2 regions of the Paenisporosarcina sp. FSL H8-0542 genome follow, and region 1 is predicted to be linked to the other one. Evidence: riboswitches for the same ligand, from Rfam matches in the RefSeq annotation. Region 1 holds a riboswitch; the other holds the start of a gene.
The links. A riboswitch is a leader RNA that binds a small molecule or an ion and turns the genes downstream of it on or off. The one in region 1 is predicted to bind S-adenosylmethionine.
Positions count from the first base shown of each region.

Region 2: linked by a shared signal. The riboswitch ahead of MHH33_RS15580 (O-acetylhomoserine aminocarboxypropyltransferase/cysteine synthase family protein) and the one ahead of MHH33_RS00550 (methionine ABC transporter ATP-binding protein) in region 1 are both predicted to bind S-adenosylmethionine.

Region 1 is NZ_CP152050.1:105,594-109,122, reverse strand. Features, by position in the region: gene MHH33_RS00560 (MetQ/NlpA family ABC transporter substrate-binding protein) at 1-23, opposite strand, end outside; gene MHH33_RS00555 (methionine ABC transporter permease) at 42-713, opposite strand; gene MHH33_RS00550 (methionine ABC transporter ATP-binding protein) at 703-1,716, opposite strand; SAM riboswitch class I at 1,786-1,894, opposite strand; gene MHH33_RS00545 (carbon-nitrogen family hydrolase) at 1,983-2,777, opposite strand; gene MHH33_RS00540 (pyridoxal phosphate-dependent aminotransferase) at 2,863-3,529, shown strand, end outside.
Region 2 is NZ_CP152050.1:3,102,471-3,105,999, reverse strand. Features, by position in the region: gene pepT (peptidase T) at 6-1,232, opposite strand; gene MHH33_RS15585 (glycerol-3-phosphate acyltransferase) at 1,421-2,071, opposite strand; SAM riboswitch class I at 2,211-2,328, shown strand; gene MHH33_RS15580 (O-acetylhomoserine aminocarboxypropyltransferase/cysteine synthase family protein) at 2,446-3,529, shown strand, end outside.

The DNA of each region.
Region 1 (3,529 bases):
AACATTAATAACACTTTTTTCATCTCTGTTTCTCTCCCTTTTTATCGTTTATCTATTGCTTTTGACGTCCAGTCACCCAGCTGCTGAATGACTTGAACAAGAACAATTAAAATGACAACTGTCACCATCATGATTGTTTCATCGTAACGGTAATATCCGAAGCGAATGGCTAAGTCTCCAATACCGCCGCCTCCAACCACACCCGCCATGGCGGAGTATGCTACTAAACTAATGATTGTCATCGTAATGCCCTGCACGATGCTGGTTTTTGCTTCAGGCAATAATACATCCCTGATGATCATCCAAGGTGTCGCGCCAACTGCAATGGCTGCTTCGATCACCCCTTTATCAATTTCACGAAGAGACGTTTCCACAATTCTAGCGAAGAAAGGAATTGCAGCAACTGACAATGATACACTTGCAGCTGCTGGGCCAATCGTTGAGTCTACCAGTAATTTGGTTAAAGGGATAAGAGCTACCAACAAAATGATAAATGGAATGGAACGCACCATATTGACGATAAAACCGAGTGTTCCTTTAACAAATCGATTTTCTAAAAATAAACCTCGGTCTGTAACAAAAAGCACAATCCCCAACGGTAAGCCAATAATGATTGCGACTGTTAATGAAACCCCAATCATATACATCGATTGCCCGAATGCGTTCAGGATGTCTGGCCACATTTCAATTACATGCGTTATATCAATTCCCATTACGTACCACCTCCACTTGCGCCCCTCGTCCTTCCATATACGTGATAGCTCTTGTTATATTTTCTGGTTGTCCTTGAATTTCCATCAAAAACAAGCCGAGTGGTATTTCCTGAATGTATTCAATCGCGCCATGCAAGAAATTACCTCGTACATCAAAATTCTGAATCATATCCGAGATGACACCTTCTCCCGCCACATTGCCTTTAAATAGCACTTTCACAATACGTCCAGTGACTTGATCCAAAATGGATTGAGGTACTTCGAATGATACGACGCTACTGATGAACTCTTTCGTCAATTCTGCTTTCGGATTGGAGAAAATATCGTAAACCGTTCCCTCTTCAACCACCCGTCCATCTTGCATGACGGCCATGCGATCACATATTTCTTTTACCACATTCATTTCGTGTGTGATCAACACAATGGTGATGTTCAATTCGCGATTGATTTTTTTGAGCAAGCGCAGAATAGATAAGGTCGTATTCGGATCAAGCGCTGAAGTTGCTTCGTCACACAGCAGGACGGAAGGATTGTTTGCCAGTGCACGAGCAATTCCGACACGCTGCTTCTGTCCACCGCTTAATTGGGCCGGATAAACATCTTTCTTATCTGTCAAACCAACCATTTCTAGCAACTCCAAAACGCGGGTCTCCATTTTTTCACTTTGTGTATTAGCTGCCTTTAATGCGAAGGAAATATTCTGAGCAACTGTTTTTTGACTGATCAAGTAAAAGTGTTGAAAGATCATGCCGATTTTCAAGCGGGCTTTACGTAATTTTTCTCCTTTTAATTTTGTGAGGTCCAGTCCATTCACTTCAATTTGTCCGCTTGTTGGTCGTTCCAGCAGATTGATGCACCGTAATAATGAGCTTTTGCCTGCACCTGAGTATCCGACAATACCGAACACTTCCCCTTCATTGACGGTGAGATTTACGCGATCAACACCTATAACCGTTCCTTTTTTCGTTATGTACTCTTTAGATAAATCATTAATTTTTATCATCACAAGCTCCTTTTTGCCAAATAAAAAATGCCCCTTTCATCATGAAAGAGGCACCGAAAAATGGATTTTGGGTTATCTTTCAGAATGAAATCATTCTGTAGGAATTGGCACCTTCCCAGCTCGTGCTGGGGGTTGCCGGACGTCATAGGGCCTATCCCTCGGTCTCTCTTGATAAATTTCCATATGTAGTTGTTTGGTTGTTTTGTTGCTGAAGTAAATCTTACGATGTTTTTATACACGTGTCAAACACTTTTTGAAAATTATTTTCATTTTTCAAACAAAGGTTTATATAGCAAAGGTCTGCGATCCTCGTATACCGGTATGCGAGTACGTACCTCTTCAACTTCTGAAAAATCAACATCAATGATTGCGTAATCTTCATCATCAGCTCCAGTCCATAACACTTTCCCCCAAGGTGCAATGATCATGGATTGGCCATTGAACTGATTGTTCGGATCGTTCCCAGTTCGATTGACCGCGATGACAAAACATTGATTTTCGATTGCACGGGCTTGAAGCAAGATTCTCCAATGATCGATACGAGTTTCAGGCCATTGTGCTGGTAAGAAGAGCACTTTCGCTCCGGCTAATGCATGTGCCCTTAACCACTCAGGAAACCTTAGGTCATAACATATGACCCCTCCTGCTTGAATAGAACCTAATGAAAATACATTTGATTGATTTCCTGCTTTTAAGTATAGATGTTCATCCATGAGACGGAACAAATGCGCTTTATCATATTCGGAGACCAACTGCCCCTCATTCGAATAAATGTACATCGTGTTGTAGAAGCTGTCTCCTTTTTTCGTAGAAACCGACCCTCCTACGATATGGACATGATATGTACGGGCCAGCTCGGAAAGAAATTCTTTTGTTCGTTGCCCTTCGACGTCTGCAAGATGTTCTAACTCCGTTAATGCATAGGCAGTATTCCACATTTCAGGTAATACAACGAGCTCTGCACCCTCACTTGCGACCTTTTTTATGTACTTTTGAACGTTGGAAAAATTTTTTTCAGGCTCGGCAAACGCTACGTCGAGCTGAATGCATGCGATTTTCATGGGTACACCCCCTGTAGACAAGATACACAAAAGATTATAAGATTTGGCTGATGATTGCAACTATTTCAGAAAATGAGGAAAAACCATGGAACTTTCTAAGAAGCTTCAACAATTACCACCACAATTCTTTGCTTCACTTGTTCAAAAAGTAGGAGCTGCAGTGGCACAAGGTCGCGATGTGATCAATTTAGGTCAAGGAAATCCTGACCAACCAACACCTCCACACATCGTAAAAGCCTTGCAAGAAGCTGCAGAAGATCCCCTTACACATAAATATTCGCCATTTCGTGGAATTGGCGAATTGAAGGAAGCTGCAGCAGACTTTTATAAAAGAGAATACAATGTTGAGATTGACCCAACTACAGAAGTTGCGGTTTTATTCGGAACGAAAATTGGACTTGTGGAGTTGCCGATTGCTGTACTGAATCCTGGAGATTTGATGTTACTGCCTGACCCAGGTTATCCGGATTATTTATCTGGAGTCGTCATGGCTGACGTTCAATATGAAACACTGCCACTAGTCGCCGAAAACAACTTTTTACCTGATTACAATATACTTTCTCAAGACACGAAAGAACGCGCAAAACTCATGTATCTTAACTATCCAAATAATCCAACTGGAGCAACGGCAGATCTTGAATTCTTCAACCAAACCGTCGAGTTCGCAAAAGAAAATGGAATTGCTGTATCACACGATTTCGCCTATGGAGCCATTGGATTTGACGGCGATAAACCGGTAAGTTTCCTACAAG
Region 2 (3,529 bases), 630 kb from region 1:
CAATATTAAGCTTGTCTTTCAAACAGTTGAATCATTTCAATCATGACTTTGGTTGCTTTTTCCATGTTATCGACTGAAATGTATTCATATTTTCCATGATAGTTTTCGCCACCTGTAAAGATATTAGGTGTTGGCATGCCCATATATGATAATTGTGAACCGTCAGTACCTCCACGAATTGGGATGACTAATGGATTAATTGATAGATTCGTCATCGCTTCATGTGCAATATCGACAATTTCTTTTACAGGCTCAATTTTTTCACCCATGTTGAAATATTGATCATGCAGTTCATACGAAATTGCATTTGATCCGTATTCTGCTTTGATTTTTGAAGCAGCTTCTTCAAATAATGCTTTCTTCGCTTCGAATTTTTCACGGTCAAAGTCACGTACGATATAAGACAATTTGGCTTCTTCTACATGCCCGTTGAAATTCATCAAGTGGATGAATCCTTCATGTCCTTCAGTCTTCTCAGGCACTTCATCTGCAGGCATATAAGATTGGAACTTCATGGCGATGGTCAGAGCGTTGACCATTTTGTTTTTAGCTGAACCTGGATGAACGCTTGTCCCACGTGTGATAACTTTAGCACCAGCTGCATTGAAACTTTCAAATTGAAGTTCTCCAAGAGGTCCGCCATCCATTGTATAAGCATACTTGGCATCAAATTTTTCAACATCAAATTTATGTGGCCCACGCCCAATTTCTTCGTCTGGAGTAAAGGCAACACGAAGTTTGCCGTGTTTAATGTCTGGATTATTAATTAGAAACTCCATAGCTGTCATAATTTCAGCAATTCCTGCTTTGTTGTCGGCACCTAGTAAAGTCGTGCCATCTGTTGTTATTAAAGTGTGCCCGATATAATTATTAAGCTCTGGGAAATCGTCAGGAGACATAACGGTTTCTTCGTTTAATCGGATGTCGCCACCTTCATAGCAATCGATACGCTGAGGGTTTACATTCTTACCTGTATAATCAGTTGCTGTGTCGACGTGAGCTAAAAAGCCGATTGTTGGCAATTCACGTTCTGAATTTGCAGGCAAAGTGGCAAATAAATAACCATTGTCATCAAGTGAAATGTCTTCCATTCCGATTGAAGCCAATTCTTTTTCTAGTTCGTGCAATAAGTCCCACTGACCTGGTGTAGATGGACAAGTGGTGCTTTCAGCATCTGATTGTGTATCAATTTTGGCATAACGTACAAGGCGTTCGATTAATGTTTCTTGCATGGTTTCATCTCCCTTAGAAAAGTTGGTTCGGAGTCGGGCAGATATTGACCGACATGATGCGGGCCAGTAGTCTTTACCCCTTACCTCAGTTTAGCACTTTCATTCGGTTCACGGAATAATGATTGTTCTGGCCGAATGAAATTTTAACGACTTTTTAGTAAATTCGGAATAAAAAATGGATTCCCCAATTAATTGGAGTGAGTCACTTTTTTCTTTTTGATAACCGAAGAAACTCGTGGTTCCATCCCGGATCTCAAACGGTGTATATTCTCGCGATGCTTCCATAACGCAAGTAAGAAGAGTGCGGTGGTTATGACAATTGGCATAGTACTTTCTGTAATCAAAAAGGCTAAAATGATATATGTAATATATAAGAACAGTACACCGATTAATAAGTAATCTGTCACCAATGAAACGACAATCAGCAAGATAAGTCCAACCAATCCGATTCTCCAATCCAGTACTAACATCACTCCAATAACAGATGCCGTTCCTTTACCACCATCAAAATGCATCTGAAATGGATAATTGTGACCTATTACGACAGATGCCCCCACAAGAAATAATAGGACCCATTGATACTCCAAGGAAAGATCAGTAGATTCGAATATAAGACGCAAAAGGACGATTGCAAGTATTCCTTTACCAATATCAACAAATGCAACGAGTGCCCCGTATTTCCAGCCTAATACAATAGTGGCATTGGATGCCCCCGCATTCTTTACTCCCTGTTCCTTTACATTCACCCCAGAAAGCCGTTGCGCCACATTTGAACCATGGAGACAGCCAATTAAATAACCTGATAGTAAGGTGATTAGCACCCATAATGCAAGATTCATATTCCCAACCCCTTTTTTTCACTAACTCTTTAAACGTTTGAGTGTTGGCAGAAGTTTCAAAAAATTATATAAATAATTCTTGACTATTTATGGATATTAAACATATACTGATTCTCAAGATGGAAAACTAAATCAAATACTCTTATCTAGAGTGGCGGAGGGACTAGGCCCTGCGATGCCCGGCAACCGGCAAGTGATTAACTTGCAAAGGTGCTAATTCCTACAGATTTCTTTAGTGGAGATCTGAAAGATAAGAGGAGGATCACGCACTTGTGAGCCCCTCTTCTTAAGCGAAGACGGGGCTTTTTTCTGTTCATAAAACTCCTCTTTCGCCTCCACACTTCCATCTAAAACACAATCCAGGAGGGAAAACAATGACAAATCTTCAACCGGAAACTCTACTTTTACACGGAGGTCAGCAGCCGGACCCAATCACGGGTTCCCGTGCAGTGCCAATCCACAAAACAACTTCTTTTGTTTTCAGAGATACGGAACATGCCCAAAACTTATTCGCCTTGCAGGAAACTGGACACATTTATTCACGCATCGGCAACCCGACTGTGGACGTATTTGAACAGCGAATCGCGTTATTGGAAGGTGGCACAGCAGCGGTAGCCCTATCGAGTGGCATGGCTGCGATAGCCTTCTCCATTCTGAATGTAGCAGGAGCCGGTGATGAAATCGTCGCTGCTGGCAATTTGTATGGTGGGACCTACAATCTATTTGCCAATACACTTCCACGGTATGGAATCACGGTGAAGTTTGTAGATTCCACCGATCCTGAGAATTTCCGCGGGGCCATTACCGATAAAACGAAAGCCATTTTCGGGGAAATCATCGGAAACCCAAGCCTTCATGTTTTGGACGTAGAAGCTGTAGCTGACATTGCACACGAGAACGGAATTCCGTTGATTATCGATAATACGTTTGCAACGCCATACGGAAGCAACCCTATCGAATTCGGTGCGGATGTAGTCGTTCATTCAGCTACGAAATGGATTGGGGGACACGGTACGTCAATCGGCGGTGTCGTTGTGGATGCAGGTAAGTTTGATTGGAACAGCGAGAAGTTTCCTGGCTTTACGGAACCGGATACGAGCTACCATGGCCTTCGTTACGGGATTGATGTCCCCCAAGTGGCTTTCGCGATTAAACTGCGGGTCCAGCTACTGCGTGACTTCGGTCCATGCCTAAGCCCGGATAATGCATTCGCTTTTTTGCAAGGTCTTGAAACATTGCATCTCCGCGTACCGAAACATAATGAAAATGCAATTGCAGTCGCACAATACTTAGCAAATCATCCGGCAGTAGAATGGGTAAGTTTCAATGGTTTCGAATCTCATCCATCTCATCAATTGGCAAACAAGTACTTAAAGAATGGATACGGCTCGATTGTGAATTTTGGCATTAAAGGAGGTCGGAAAGCAGGACGAAAACTTATCGACCATGTCCAAATCT